DNA from 2 places in the Streptomyces sp. NBC_00212 genome. Region 1 is predicted to be linked to the other one. Evidence: riboswitches for the same ligand, from Rfam matches in the RefSeq annotation. Region 1 holds a riboswitch; the other holds the start of a gene.

What was found. Region 1 has a riboswitch for cobalamin ahead of OHA17_RS24975 (ABC transporter substrate-binding protein). Riboswitches for the same ligand answer to the same signal wherever they lie in the genome.
Region 2: it holds a riboswitch for cobalamin, as region 1 does, so the genes downstream of both, OHA17_RS28470 (HoxN/HupN/NixA family nickel/cobalt transporter) here and OHA17_RS24975 (ABC transporter substrate-binding protein) in region 1, are expected to answer to the same signal.

The regions. Positions count from the first base shown of each region.
Region 1 is NZ_CP108115.1:5,445,172-5,452,759, reverse strand. It holds gene OHA17_RS24980 (FecCD family ABC transporter permease) at 1-526, opposite strand, end outside; gene OHA17_RS24975 (ABC transporter substrate-binding protein) at 532-1,512, opposite strand; cobalamin riboswitch at 1,550-1,683, opposite strand; gene OHA17_RS24970 (Mov34/MPN/PAD-1 family protein) at 1,733-2,155, opposite strand; gene OHA17_RS24965 (amino acid permease) at 2,241-3,710, opposite strand; gene OHA17_RS24960 (DUF2017 domain-containing protein) at 4,030-4,611, opposite strand; gene clpS (ATP-dependent Clp protease adapter ClpS) at 4,611-4,916, opposite strand; gene OHA17_RS24950 (nicotinate phosphoribosyltransferase) at 5,189-6,517, shown strand; gene OHA17_RS24945 (isochorismatase family protein) at 6,658-7,245, shown strand; gene OHA17_RS24940 (hypothetical protein) at 7,248-7,547, opposite strand.
Region 2 is NZ_CP108115.1:6,242,306-6,249,893, forward strand. It holds gene OHA17_RS28455 (Gfo/Idh/MocA family protein) at 110-1,015, shown strand; gene OHA17_RS28460 (arsenate reductase family protein) at 1,027-1,386, opposite strand; gene OHA17_RS28465 (hypothetical protein) at 1,506-1,787, shown strand; cobalamin riboswitch at 1,938-2,136, shown strand; gene OHA17_RS28470 (HoxN/HupN/NixA family nickel/cobalt transporter) at 2,165-3,277, shown strand; gene OHA17_RS28475 (ABC transporter ATP-binding protein) at 3,329-5,221, opposite strand; partial or broken gene OHA17_RS28480 (ISNCY family transposase) at 5,350-6,713, shown strand; gene OHA17_RS28485 (hypothetical protein) at 7,232-7,588, shown strand, end outside.

The sequences.
Region 1 (7,588 bases):
TGGCCGAGGTCACCAGGATCAGGCTGGTCAGCGCGGACAGGACGTACGAGACGGCGACCCCGGCGAGGACCAGGCTGCCGCCCGTCATGGAACCGCCGCGCCTGGCCAGTGCGTACACGAGGACCAGGGCTGCGAGCGCCCCCGCGAAGGCGGCGGCGGGCAGCGCGACGGTGGTGGCCACCCCGGCCCCCACCCCGAGCACGATCACGGCGACGGCGCCGGCGGAGGCCCCGCTGGACACCCCGAGCAGGAAGGGGTCGGCGAGGGGGTTGCGCACGAGGGCCTGCAGTACGGTCCCGATGACGGCGAGCCCGGCCCCGGTGACGGCCCCGAGCACGACGCGGGGCAGCCGCACGTCGAGCACGATGGTCCGGTACGGGCCGGGCTCCGCCGAACCGGTGACGATCCCGAGCACTTGGTGGGCCGGTATCCGCACCGAGCCGAGCGCGAGCCCGGCGATGAAGCCGGCAGCCAGTACGGCTGTGAGCCCCCCGAGCACGAGGGGGTACCGCCAACGCGGGGTCACCCCGCTCACTCCCCCGCCCCCGGGCGGAGCTGCCCCGCCAGCTTCGCCACCGCGTCCGGTGCTCTGACCCCCGTCACCATGTCCGACAGCGGCAGGACCGCGAAGCGGTTGTTCTTGACGGCCGGGACGGACGCCAGCGCCGGGTCGTCGCGCAGGCGTTGCTTCTTGGCCGCCACGCTCGTGCCGCCGTAGTCCAGGATCAGGATCAGCTCCGGCCCGCGGGCCACCACGTTTTCCCAGCTCGCGTCGCCGAAGGACTTGTCCTTCAGGTCGTCCGCGAAGACGTTGCGGCCGCCCGCCCTCGTCACGATGTCGTTGCCGATGCCCTTGCCGCCCACCGTGAACGCCGTCTTGTCCCCGCTGTCGTAGACGAAGACCGAGACCGGCGCCCGCCCCTTCTGGGCCGCCGCCGTCCTCGCGTTCGTGGCCTCGGCCGACTTCACCCACGACTCCGCCCGCTCGGGCACCCCGAACGTCCGGCCGACCTCGCGGACCTCCTCGTACACCTCGTCCATCGTCGTCGAGGCGCCCTTGGGGCAGTTCTCCACGTTCAGGCGGGACTTGATGCCGCTCTTGGCGAGCGCCTCGCGGCCCCGGCCCTCGTTCGCGGCGAAGGCGGTTGCGTAGCCGCCGTACACGTAGTCGGGCGCGACCGACAGGAGCTTCTCGTACGAGGGGTACTCGGCGGCCAGGACCGGGACCGAGTGGTAGTCCGCCGCGTACTTCGGCAGCACCTTGTCGTCCAAGTAGGCGGTCCCGACAAGGGACTTGGCGAGGCCCAGCTCCAGCATCACCTCCGTGGCGTGCTGGTTCATCGTCACCGCCCGCTTCGGCGGCGCCGTGAACGTCGTCGTCACCCCGCAGTTGGTGACCGTGTACGGGAAGCCGGGGGCCGGGCCGCCCCGGGCCTCGGGCCGCGCCTGTGTCGTGCACGCGGCGAGCGGGAACAGCAGGGCGGCGGCCAGGGCCGCGCGGCGCCAGAGCATGACTGAGCTCCTCCAAGGGGATTTCCACGTCCCCTGTCGTCGGGAGAAGGCGGCAGGTCAGTTCCTGGCTTCCGGCGCCGCGGGGTGTCCACGGGGCCGGTCACAGTGGCGGGACCGTGCCGGATTCACACCGGCTTCCTGGGTCCTGCCGCCCGAATAATCAAGATTGCGTACAGATAGTACGTGTCGGTCCGTACGCGGCGGCGCGCGGCGGTACGCGTCAGTACGCCTCGACGACCTTCACGTCTTCTTCCGTGATCACGCCGTCCACGATCCGGTACGAGCGGAACTGGAACTCCCCCGCCCCGTCCGTGTCCGCCGTCGACACCAGGACGTAGTGCGCGCCCGGCTCGTTGGCGTACGTCACGTCCGTGCGGGACGGGTACGCCTCGGTCGCGGTGTGCGAGTGGTAGACGATCACCGGCTCCTCGTCGCGGTCGTCCATCTCGCGGTACAGCTTCAGGAGGTCCTGCGAGTCGAACTCGTAGAACGTGGGCGAGCGGGCCGCGTTCAGCATCGGGATGAAGCGCTCGGCGCGGCCGGTGCCCGCCGGGCCCGCGACCACACCGCACGCCTCGTCGGGGTGGTCGGCGCGGGCGTGCGCCACGAGCTGGTCGTGCAGGGCCTGGGTGATGGTCAGCATGTCGGCAAGGATAAGCAGACAGGCCGTCCCGTATCGAGGTGCGATACGAGACGGCCCGCATGGTGAGAACCTGCTGGTCAGCGGATCAGCTGCGCTTGGCGAAGGCCTTGTTCTCGGGGTTCTTGGCCTTCAGGACGAGGTAGGAGACGCCCAGGATCAGGGCCCACAGCGGCGCGCAGTACAGCGAGACGCGGGAGTCCTTGTCGATGCCCATCATCACGATGACCATGAAGATGAAGAGCAGCGCGAACCAGCTGGTGTACGGGGCGCCGGGGGCGCGGAAGCTGGACTGCGGCAGGGCTCCGGCGTCCGACTGGCGGCGGTAGCGGATCTGGCAGACCAGGATCATGATCCAGGCCCACATGCCGGAGATGGTGGCGAAGGAGACCACGTAGTCGAAGGCCTTGCCGGGCGCCACGTAGTTGATCCACACGCCGACCAGCATGAGCGCCGCGGAGACCGTGGTGCCGATCAGCGGGGTGCCGCTCTTGGTCAGCTTGGTGAAGGCCTTCGGGCCCTGGCCGTTGAGCGCGAGGTCGCGCAGCATGCGGCCGGTGGAGTACATGCCCGAGTTGCAGGAGGAGAGCGCGGCGGTCAGCACGACGAAGTTGACGATCCCGGCGCCGATGCCGAGGCCCATCTTCTGGAAGGCGGCGACGAAGGGGCTGACGCCCGGCTGGAACTCGTGCCACGGGACGACCGAGAGGATCATGATCAGGGCGCCGATGTAGAAGACGGCGATGCGCCACGGCACGGTGTTGATGGCCTTGGGCAGGGTCTTCTCGGGGTCCTTGGACTCGCCCGCGGTCACACCGACCAGCTCGACGGCGAGGAAGGCGAACATCACGATCTGCAGGGTCATCAGCGTGCCGCCGATGCCCTTGGGGAAGAACCCGCCGTCGTTCCACAGGTTGGCGACGGTGGCGGTGTCCGCGGCGTCCGAGAAGCCGACGGTGAGGATGCCGGCGCAGATCAGGATCATGCCGACGATCGCGGTGACCTTGACCATGGAGAACCAGAACTCCAGCTCACCGAAGAGCTTCACGGAGATGAGGTTCACGGCGTACAGGATGAGCGTGAAGATCAGCGCGTAGGCCCATTGCGGGATGCTGCCATGGGTCCAGAAGGACATGTACTGGGCGGCCGCGGTCACCTCGGTGATGCCGGTGACGACCCAGAAGAGCCAGTACGTCCAGCCGGTGACGAAGCCCCAGAACGGGCCGACGAACTCCCGGGCGTACTCCGAGAAGGAGCCCGACACCGGGCGGTACATGAGCAGCTCGCCGAGGGCGCGCATGATGAAGAAGATGACCAGGCCCGCGATGGCATAGGCCAGGATGAGGCTGGGGCCGGCCTTCGAGATGGCCTTGCCCGCGCCGAGGAACAGGCCGGTGCCGATGGCACCGCCGATCGCGATCATCTGGATCTGCCGGGCCCCGAGGCCCCGCTGGTATCCCTCGCCCGCGACTTCGCTCGGTCCGTTGACGCTGTCGGTCCCCGCGGCCTCATTGCCGGCAGGACGGTCGTCGTGCTTGTCGACCTGCGCTGAGGTCATGGTGGTGCGCCTTTCTCCATGCCGACCCGCGCGCTTCGGTCACGAAGCGACGGATCAGGTCCTGATCCCCCCGGATGTGGATGGAGTGCCACCGGCGGTCAGCCGGCCGAAGCGCCCCCGGGTACATGGGTGGCGTCCCCGGGTGGTCGTGAAGATTTATCACGGCCTTATGGGTGATCCCTATCGGCCACTGTGTTGCACACCACAGGAAGAAGCGGACAAAGATCCCGCAATACGACAAAGGAGGTCGATGTGGTGACAGGATCGTTATACGGATTTGAGCGTCCGCTGAGCGAACAGTCATCTTCCGGTCGATCGGTCAGGGCATGAGCGTTTCGATGAGTGTTTCCTGCAGCACACCCAGCCACAAATAGGCCATCACCATCGGCTTGCGCGGGTCGTCGTCCGGCAGTCGGTACAGCTCGCCGCTCTCGTCCTCGTCGGTGATCTCCAGGCGGGTGCCGATGGTCAGGCGCAGGTCGTTGAGCGCGCCGAGCCAGTGCTGGGAGTCCTCGGCGGTCAGCTTGAGGACGGCTCCGCCGTCGCCCTTCGGGCTCAGCGCGTCGAGGCCGTGCACGACCGCGAGGGCGTCGGTGCGCTTGCGCGCGCGCAGGTCGTTCTCGGTGAAGCGCCTGAACTCGGCTGATTTGGCGCGCAGTTCATCGCTCTCCTCGCTCGCGTACGCCTCGGGGAAGAGGCGGGCGAGCGCGGGGTCGGCGGGCGGCTCGCTCGGGCCCTCGGCGAACAGGGCGGCCAGCGGGTCCGCGTCCTCGGCCGGTTCGCCGCCGGGCCCGAAGAGTTCGAGCAGCTGGACGGCGAGCGAGCGCAGGATGGCGATCTCGACCTCGTCGAGCGCGACGGCGGCGCCGCCGCGGGGCAGGGCCTCGAAGTGCCCGGCCATCAGCCGCGGTCCTGGGTGAGCGTCGCCCAGAGCCCGTAGCCGTGCATCGCCTGCACGTCCCGCTCCATCTCCTCGCGGCTGCCGCTGGAGACCACGGCCCGTCCCTTGTGGTGCACGTCGAGCATCAGCTTGTGGGCCTTGTCCTTCGAGTAGCCGAAGTAGGACTGGAAGACGTACTGCACGTAGCTCATCAGGTTGACGGGGTCGTTGTGCACGAGCGTCACCCAGGGCACGTCGGGTTCGGCGACGGGCCGGCTCGACTCCGCCGACTCGGGGCGTTCGATCTCTACGGGGGCAACACTCACGACTCTGGGCGACCTTCGTCTCTTCTGCCGGGGGTCCGGGGGCCGACCCCCGGGAATCACAGCCTGCCGGGGGTCCGGGGCGCCCCGGACATCACAGCCACGGCCTCCATGCTGCCACCCGGAACGGGTCATCGCACAAACGGGCCCCTAGAAATCGTCAGAGTGACGAGTATTCGGGGTAGCATCCCCCACATGCCCCCCTCTTTCGGGGGCGATCCCCAAACCCCGGCCGGCGTGTGCCCGGCCCGGACGAAAGTGCGAGGTGGCTCGCTGTGAATGCCCCGGACCTCGGGCTGCCGGTGGACGTGCCGTCGACCGCGCTCTTCACCGACCAGTACGAGTTCACGATGCTCCAGGCCGCGCTGAAGGCCGGCACGGCCGGGCGGCGCTCGGTCTTCGAGGTCTTCACCCGCCGCCTTCCCGAGGGCCGCCGGTACGGCGTGGTCGGCGGCACCGGGCGCGTCCTGGACGCCGTCGAGAACTTCCGCTTCGACGCGGGCGTGCTCGGCTTCCTGCGCGAGAACAGGATCGTCGACGAGCCCACCCTGCACTGGCTCTCCTCGTACCGCTTCAGCGGTGACATCTGGGGCTACCCCGAGGGCGAGGTCTACTTCCCGGGCTCGCCGGTCCTGCGCGTCGAGGGCTCCTTCGCCGAGTGCGTGCTGCTCGAAACCGTGATCCTGTCGATCCTCAACCACGACTCGGCGATCGCGGCGGCGGCCTCGCGGATGTCGGCCGCGGCCGGCGGGCGCCCGCTCATCGAGATGGGCGCGCGCCGCACCCACGAGCTGTCCGCGGTGGCCTCCTCGCGGGCCGCCTACGTCGGCGGCTTCAGCTCCACCTCGGACCTCGCGGCCGGCTTCCGCTACGGCATCCCGACCGTCGGCACCAGCGCGCACGCCTTCACCCTGCTCCACGACAGCGAGCGGGACGCCTTCCGGGCCCAGGTCGACTCGCTCGGCCGCGGCACGACCCTGCTGGTCGACACGTACGACGTCGCCGAGGCGGTGCGCACCGCCGTCGAGATCGCCGGGCCCGAGCTCGGCGCGGTCCGCATCGACTCGGGCGACCTGCTCCTGGTCGCCCACCGGGTGCGCCAGCAGCTCGACGAGCTCGGCGCGACCGACACCAAGATCGTGGTCACCTCCGACCTCGACGAGTACGCCATCGCCTCGCTCGCCGCGGCCCCGGTGGACGCGTACGGCGTGGGCACCCAGCTGGTCACCGGCTCCGGGCACCCGACCTGCTCGATGGTCTACAAGCTGGTCGCCCGCGCCCAGTCCGCCGACCCGAAGGCCCCGCTGGTCCCCGTCGCCAAGAAGTCGCTCGGCGCCAAGACCTCGATCGGCGGCCGCAAGTGGGCCGCGCGCCGCTCGGACGCGTACGGGATCGCCGAGGCCGAGGTCATCGGCACCGGTGCGGTACCGACCGCGCTCGCCGACCGCCAGCTCCTGGTCGAGCTGGTCAAGGGCGGCTCGGTGGTGGCCCGCGAGCCGCTGGACAGCGCCCGTGAGCGGCACATCGACGCGCTGGCCGCCCTGCCGATGTCGGCGAGCCAGCTGTCGCGCGGCGAGCCGGTCATCCCGACCGAGTACGTCTGAGCCGCAACTCCGAGCCCGACGGCTCCCGCGCGCGGCAGGGTTTCCGCCCCCGTTTGCCCCCTGCCGCGCGCCGAACGAAGTCTCTACGCTCAAGGAACAGCCCGCAGACCCCCGGGCCCGCAGACCGAAGGACAGCCGACATGCACCGCGCCTTGATCGTCGTGGACGTCCAGAACGACTTCTGCGAGGGCGGCTCCCTCGCGGTCGCGGGCGGCTCGGACGTCGCCGCCGCGATCACCGATCTGGTGGGCCAGGCGGCCGGGTCCGCCTACCGCCACGTGGTGGCGACCCGCGACCACCACATCGACCCGGGCGCGCACTTCTCGGACGCCCCCGACTTCGAGCACTCCTGGCCCGCGCACTGCGTCGCCGGCACGGAGGGCGTGGGCTTCCACCCCAACTTCGCGCCGGCGGTCGCCTGCGGGGCGGTCGACGCGGTCTTCGACAAGGGCGCGTACGCGGCCGCGTACAGCGGCTTCGAGGGGCTCGACGAGAACGGCGTCTCGCTGGCCGACTGGCTGCGTGCCCGGCAGGTCACCGAGGTCGACGTGGTGGGCATCGCCACCGACCACTGCGTGCGGGCGACCGCCCTGGACGCGGTGCGGGCCGGGTTCGCCACGCATGTGCTGCTCGACCTGACGGCGGGAGTGACGGAGCACACCACCTCGCTGGCGCTCGACGAGATGCGGGCGGCCGGGGTCGAGCTGTCGGGCAAGCCCGTCGTCTAGGCCTACCGCAGCAGGGCGCGTATCGGGTGCCAGAGCTCTTCCGTCGTCTCCGGGGCCGTGCGCCACAGCAGGCCGTCCGGATGGTGCAGGACGGCCGTGATCTCGTCCAGCGTCGGCGGCTCGGTCTGACCGCGCAGGTAGACCGCCCGCAGACCGAGGTTCCGCAGCCTGGTCAGGGCGCGGGCTCGGTTGACGGCGTGCACCAGGACGCGCACGTTGGTGCCGGGCGCGGCCGGGTTCGGCAGCGTGAGCGCGACGACCACGCTGCCCCCTGGCAGCTTGCAGAAACCTCCGCCGGGCATGCCGGACCACTCCCCCTGTAAGACGACGCGTTGGACCCGCT
Region 2 (7,588 bases), 800 kb from region 1:
AGAGGCAAGTCCCGGAAGTCGCGCCGGAGTCCCGCGGCCGGCCCCGGAAACGTAACATTCCACCCCCCTCGCCCCGCCACCGGAATTCGTGCCCGGCAGACTGACCCCCATGAACCAGACCGCCGGCACCACCCGCATCGGCCTCCTCGGCACCGGCCCCTGGGCCGTCGCCACGCACGCCCCGGCGCTCGCCGCGCACCCCGGCGTCGACTTCGTAGGTGTGTGGGGGCGGCGGCCCGAGGCAGCGGCCGCGCTCGCGGAGCAGCACGGGGTCGCGGTGTACGAGGACGCCGACGCGCTGTTCGCGGACTGCGACGCCGTCGCCTTCGCGCTGCCGCCGGACGTCCAGGCGCCGCTGGCGATGCGGGCCGCCGGGGCGGGCTGCCACCTGCTCCTGGACAAGCCGGTCGCGACGAGCGTGGCGGGCGCCCGCGAGCTGGCCGACGCGGCCGAGCGAGCCCGGGTCGCCTCCGTCGTCTTCTTCACGCTGCGGTTCGCGAAGGAGACCGCCGCGTGGCTGGCCCAACAGGCCGCCGTGGACGGCTGGTTCAGCGGCCGCGCCCAGTGGTACGGGTCGCTGTTCACTCCGGGCGCCGAGCGCGGCCCGTACGCCGCCTCGCCCTGGCGGGGTGAGAAGGGCGCGCTCTGGGACGTCGGCCCGCACGCGCTCGCCGTGCTGACCCGGGTGCTCGGCGAGGTGACCGCGCTGACGGCCGCACCCGGCCCCGGCGACACCGCCCACCTGATCCTGCGTCACGCCTCGGGCGCCTCCAGCACCGCCGACCTGAGCTTCACGGCGCCCCCGGCGGCCGCGGGCGTCGAGGTCTCGGTGCTGGGTGAGGCGGGCCGGGCGGTCATGCCGGGGTGGGGCGGCGCGCTTGACGCGTTCGGCGCGGCGCTTGACGCGCTCCTCGAAGCGGCCCGCACTGGGGTGCCACACCCTTGCGACGTACGGTTCGGGGCGCGGGTGACCGAGCTCCTGGCGGACGCCGAGGCCCAGCTGGACCGGGGTTAGCCCGACCCGCGTTACCGCGACAGAGCGTCGCGCACGGCCTCGTCGGTCCGGGCCACCAGCGCCGTCCCGTCGTCCGCCGTGATGATCGGCCGCTGGATCAGCTTGGGGTGCTCGGCGAGCGCGGAAACCCAGCGCTCGCGGGAGTCCGCGTCACGCGGCCAGTCCTTGACGCCGAGCTCCTTCGCGGCGGCCTCCTGCGTGCGCGTGATGTCCCACGGTTCGAGGCCGAGCCGGTCGAGCACGGCCCGGATCTCGTCGGGCGAGGGCACGTCTTCGAGGTAGCGGCGCACCGTGTACTCGGCGCCCTCCGCGTCCAGCAGGTCCACCGCGCTGCGGCACTTCGAACAGGCCGGGTTGATCCAGATCTCCATGGCCGCCAGGCTACCCGCGATCCGCCCCCCAAAGCCCGGCTGGCCAGGGCCGATTGTCAGTGCCTCCCAGTAAAATTGAGTCAGTAAGTGAGGGTTCCCGACTGCCCAGGAGGATGCCCATGACCGCTGCCGTACTCACCTCGCACGCCCCGAAACAGTTGTCCCTCAAGCCTCTTCACAAGGTGCCGCTGCCCGCCGGGCGTCCGCGCGTGTGGTACGAGTCCCACAACCGGCGTCTGAAGGCCATGCGCCTGGCCATCGCCCTGCTCGACACGGGGGTGTACCGGCCGGAGCAGGCGCCCGACCGCAAGATACGCACCGTGGCCGCGCTCATCGGAGTGCGCCCGCCGTCGGAGACGACCTGCCGGATGGTGCGCGCGCTGATCTACGACGGGCGCTGAGCCCCGCACCACGGCCCGGGTCATGCCCCCGCGATGCCGGGAGACGTGACCCGGGTCCGCCCCGGGGCGTCCGGTGGGCCGAGCCCCCGTGCCCCGTGTGATCTTCGATACCCGCACGGGGGTGCGGTTGGGCAGGCAACTCCCCAGCGTCTAGGGTGACGGCGCCGTGGTGTTCGGGAATTCCGGTGCGAAACCGGAGCGGCCCTCGCCACTGTGATCGGGTTCCCCGGGTTCCGGGGAGCCGCCGTCCCCTCGCGACGCCACTGGCCAGGATCCACCTGCCCGGGAAGGCCGGGACCAAGGCACCCGCCCGTCAGCCAGGAGACCGGCCGCGGCATCTCACGAAGTGATCCACGAGGTGCTGGAGCGTGACCCGCATGACCCTGCCCGTTCGCACGTCCCCCGAGACGGGCGCCCCCGCCGCGCCGTCCTTCCACTGGCGGCGCGAGGACACCGTCCGCACCGCCGTCCTGCTCGCGGTGATAGCCGCCCTCCATGTCGTCGCCTTCGGCGTCCTGTTCCTGCTCGTGGCCCCCGAGCACTACGCGGTCGGCACCAAGACGTACGGCATAGGCCTCGGCATCACCGCGTACACCCTCGGCATGCGGCACGCCTTCGACGCCGACCACATCGCGGCCATCGACAACACCACCCGCAAGCTGATGGCCGACGGCAAGCGGCCGGTGTCCGTGGGCTTCTGGTTCGCGCTCGGCCACTCCAGCGTGGTCGTGGTCCTCACGGCGCTGGTGGCGGGCGGTGCCCAGCTCGCGGGCACGCTGATGAACGAGGACTCCACCACCCACCAGGTGATGGGCGTGGTAGGAACGACGGCCTCCGGTTCCTTCCTCTATCTCATTGCGGCGCTCAACCTGGTCGCCCTGTTCGGCATCCTGAAGGTGTTCCGGGCAATGCGCGCGGGTGCGTACGACGAGAAGGAGCTCGAAGCGCACCTGGACTCGCGGGGCTTCATGAACCGCATCCTGGGCCGCTTCACCAAGTCCATCTCGCGGCCCGGCCAGATGTTCCCGCTCGGCTTCCTCTTCGGCCTCGGCTTCGACACCGCGACCGAGGTCACCCTGATGGTGATGGCCGGCACGGGCGCCGCCGCCGGACTGCCCTGGTACGCGATCCTGTGCCTGCCGCTGCTGTTCGCCGCCGGGATGAGCCTGTTCGACACCCTCGACGGCACGTTCATGAACTTCGCCTATCAGTGGGCCTTCTCGAACCCGGTCCGCAAGGTCTACTACAACCTCACCATCACCGGCCTGTCGATCGCGGTGGCCTTCTTCATCGGCACCATCGAGCTGGTCGGCGTCCTGCACGAGAAGCTCGACCTCACCGACCCGGTCAGCGGCTGGATCGCCGGCCTCGACCTGGACAACGTCGGCTTCGTCATCGTCGGCCTGTTCGTGGTGGTGTGGGCGGCCGCGCTGGCGTACTGGCGGCTGGGCAAGGTCGAGCAGAAATGGGCGGCGGGCTCGGGCGCGTGAGGGGCTGCCCTTGTGCGCACCCCCGTGCGGCCCCCGCCCGAGAGGGCCCGTTCACGCACCCTCCCGCGGCCCCGGCACTCCTGCCCGGTCGTTCTGCAGCGTCCACAACTCCCTGAACAGGCCTTCTGCGGCGACGAGTTGGTCGAAGGTGCCCTCCTGGATGACCCGGCCCCGGTCGAGGACGACGATGCGGTCCGCGACCGCGACGTTCGCGAGGCGGTGGGTCACCAGGACCACCGCCCGGTCGCGGGCGACCGTCCGCAGGCCGGTGAAGATGCGGTGCTCGGCGCGCTCGTCGAGCGCGCTCGTCGGCTCGTCCATCACCAGCAGTCCGGCCGGACGGTGGAAGGCCCGCGCGATCGCGATCCGCTGCCACTGCCCGCCGGACAGCTCCACACCCCCGAACCACTCCCGCGCGAGCAGCGTGTCGAGCCCGCTGCGCAGCCCGTCGACGACCTCCGCCGCGCCGGAGTGGGCGGCCGCGCGGCGTACCGACGCGTCGCCCCCGTGCGGCTGCCCCAGCGTGATGTTGTCGCGCGCGGACATCGGCCAGTGCGCGAAGTCCTGCGGCACGACCGCGGTCTGCCGCCACAGGGCCGGCGGATCGCACCGCTCCACCGCGACCCCGTCCCACGTCACCGCCCCTTCGCTGGGCAGATAGAGCCCGGTGAGCAGCTTGCTGAGGGTGGTCTTGCCGGACCCGTTCTCGCCGACGAGCGCGAGCACCTCGCCCTTGCGCACCTCGACCGTCACCTTCTCCAGGGCGGGCCGCTCGCTGCCGGGATAGCGGTACGTCAACGACTCGGCCCGCACGACCTCCGGCGCGGGCGGCGCCACTTTGCCGCGCGCCATCCGGTGCCCGCCGGCCTCCTCGATGAACTCGGCCCAGTCGTCGAGGTAGAGCCCGGTCCTGAAGAGCCGCGTCCCGTACCCGACGACACCGCGCAGCGACGAGGCCACCGTGCGCAGCGCGAACACCGCGGTGCCCGCGGACGCCACCGACATCCGCCCCGACCCGAGCAGCCAGGCGAGGGCGCCCCACACCACCCCGGCCGCGACCCCGCCCACCAGCGAGCCGAGCACGGAGTAGCGGGCGCCCTGGTGCACGGCCTTGTCGGTCGCCGCGTCCACCCGCCGCCCGATCGCCCGGTACCGGTCGAGCAGGAAGTCCGCCATCGTGCAGGACCGCAGCTGATCGGCGGTGTCCTTGTCGATCACGAACCACCGCAGCAGACTCAGCGTGCGCCGCTCGGCGCTCATCGCCCGCGACGCCTCGTAGTGCACCCGCGCGGCCTTCACCCCGGCGATGCCCTGCGGCAGCGCGGCGAGCAGGAGCAGGGGGAGCAGCGCGGGATGCAGCACGGTCACGACCCCGGCCGCCGCGACCAGCGAGGCCACGCACGCCATGAGGTCCTGCGAATCGGTGAGGAGCTGCTGGGCGACCTCGGCGCCCCGGTCGGCCGCCTCGCGCTTGTCGTTGAACCCGGGCTGGTCGTACGCCGACAACTCGGCCTGTACGGCGGCCCCGAGCATCTGCATCTCGGCCTCGCGGGAGATCCGCGGCGAGAGCCGGCCGGAGATGTTCACCACCACGATCCCGAGCAGCGCCCGCAGCCCGGCCGCCCCGGCGAGCACCGCGATCGACGGCAGCGCGTCGCGCATCCGGTGCGCGATGTCGCCGCTCGCGATCAGCGCGGTGATCGTACGCGTCGTGGCGAGCAGCCCGAACGCCTCGAAGAACCCCGAGAGCGCCTGACAGCACAGCAGCACGAGCACGGCCCGCCGATCCACCCGCCAGGCCAGCGCCAGCGCCTTCCGCACGAGCTGAGGCAACCGCCGCGCCATGGTCCGGGAGGTCACCGGCCGCCGCCGCGCCGCCTCCAACGAGCTTGACCGGTACCGCAGTTGCTCATCAACGGGCTGCTCGCCCAACACCTCCGCCATGCCGCCCCCTAGCTACTTGCCCCTGAAGAAGTCGCGGCCTCCGGTGGGGTGACTTGGGCGGAGAGCTGGTGCGGGCTGCCCGTGGCCGTCACAGTGGGGTTGGGTCGGGCCGGCTGGGGGTGGTGGCGGTGCTGCGTGTCGCGGGCGTGCAGGACGCGTGGTGGGAGGTGCTGCCGGAGCAGGCGCGGCAGCTGCCCGTCGAACTTGCCAGGGTTGACGCTTTCTTGGATGACGAGCGGTTCATCGCTCCGTGGCGGGCGGTGTTTGCCGAGCGGCTGGGTCGGCCGTCGGTGCCGGTCGAGACGTTGCTGCGGCTGCTGTACCTCAAGCATCGTTACCAGCTCGGCTACGAGACGCTCTGCCGTGAGGTGGCCGACTCACTGAGCTGGCGGCGGTTCTGCCGAATCCCGCTGATGTCGCCGGTGCCGCATCCGACCACTTTGATCAAGCTTGTCCGGCGCAGTGGCGGTCAGGTCGTCGAACAACTCAACGCCGCACTGCTGGGCAAGCTCGTCGAGGAAAAGCTGCTGCGGTGCCGCAAGTTGCGGATCGATACCACGGTGATCGAGGCCGACATCGACCACCCCACGGACGCCGACCTGCTGGCGCACGGGGTACGCAGGCTGGGCCGGCTGGTAGGCCGGATCAAGGCCGCCGGCGCGGCCCGGCGTACCCGATTCCGCGATCGCAGCCGGTCGGCGGGCCGTCGTCTGAAGGAGATCTCGCGCACCCTGCGGCGGCGTACCGGAAAGGCTCTGGGCGAGATCGACCGGCTCACCGGTGAGGTCGCCGCCATCGCCCGCGCGGCGCTGCGGGACATGGTCGCCGTGGAACGCAACGCTCGCCGCGCGCTGGGCAACCGGCCGTCGGGACGGCTCAGGGGCCTGGTCGGCGAGCTGGCCGAGACCGTGGCTGGCACCCGGGTCTGCTGGAGCAGACCAAACTGCGGCTGGCCGGCATCCGCACGATTCCCGACCGGCTGGTCTCGTTGGCCGACCCCGATGCCCGGCCGATCCGCAAGGGCAAGCCCCAGCACCCCACCCAGTTCGGCTATACCGCGCTGGTGGCCGAGGACGAACATGGCTTCGTCGTCGACCACCAGGTCCAGCGCGGGAACCCCGCCGACGCGCCGCAGTTGGTACCCGCGGTCGAGCGGGTGACCGCGCGGACAGGCCGGGTGCCGGCAACCGTGGTTGCCGACCGCGGCTTCGGCACCGCGGCCAACGACCGGGCCCTGGCCGAACTCGGCGTCCGGCGGATCGGCCTCCAGCGCAAGGGCACGTTGGGAAGAGCTCGCCGTGAGTACGAAAGCAGCCGCCCCTTCCGGCGCATGCGTAACTGGCGGGTTGGCATCGAAGCCCGGATCAGCCATCTCAAGCGCAGCTTCGGCTTCCGCCGCACCCGCCTGCGCCGCCTGACCGGCGCCCAGACCTGGGCCGGACTCGGGATCTTCGCCTACAACCTCCAGCGGATGGCCGTCGTCAGCCACTGACGCGAAGCCACCCGCAGGCGACATCACCACGACCCGCCCCCGGCACCGCCCCTCAGCTGGACGAACCCTTTTTCAGGGGCAAGTAGCTAGGAATCCGCCCACTTTCCCGCAAAAATCCCCCAACTGCCCGGCCGTGTACGGCGATCCACCCGATGGAGGGGAACGCAGCGAGCCCCGCCGCCCGGGAGGGGCAGCGGGGCTCGGGGTGTCGCGGAGCCGCGGGGGCTTAGGGGTCGAAGTACAGCACGGAAGCCATTCTGACCTGCGAGTATGTGACCTTGATGACGGGCCTGGTGCACAACGGGTGCACACTGTGCACCCGCCGGGGCTGCGGACCGGAGGGGCACCATCCGAGCGGTAGTCCACCTACCGGGAGTCCCCCGGGCGCCCATGCGCACTTGCGTGCGCCCGCTCTCCCCTCCATACCGTGACACTCCATGTCAGTACCTGCGGAAAGCACCCTCGCACTACTGCGTCACCAGATCCCCGTACGCGTCAATTCGACAGCCTCGCTGGTGATGGACACCGACAAGGCAGCCACAGCCATCGCCCGCAAACGTGCACGTGAGCGAGGCGAGGAGGAACGAGTTCCTCGTAAGCCCGGGCTGGAACCGCTACAGACGGCCGAACGGAACGATCTCGCCACCACGCCTTGGGAGTTGCTCGGCGTCTTCGCGCGAGCGGCCACTCTGGCTCGTCATGGGCGCGGAAGAGGCTTGGCCGAGCACTGGCAGGCCCTGAAGTACTGCCAGGCCCTGGGAGCCGGTGCCAGTGGCTACCTGGCTCTCACCGAGGAGGGGCAGAACCCAGAACTCTCCTACAGGGGGATGCAGGCCCGGGAGTTGGGACGGGCACTGGGGTTGGCAATCGCAGAG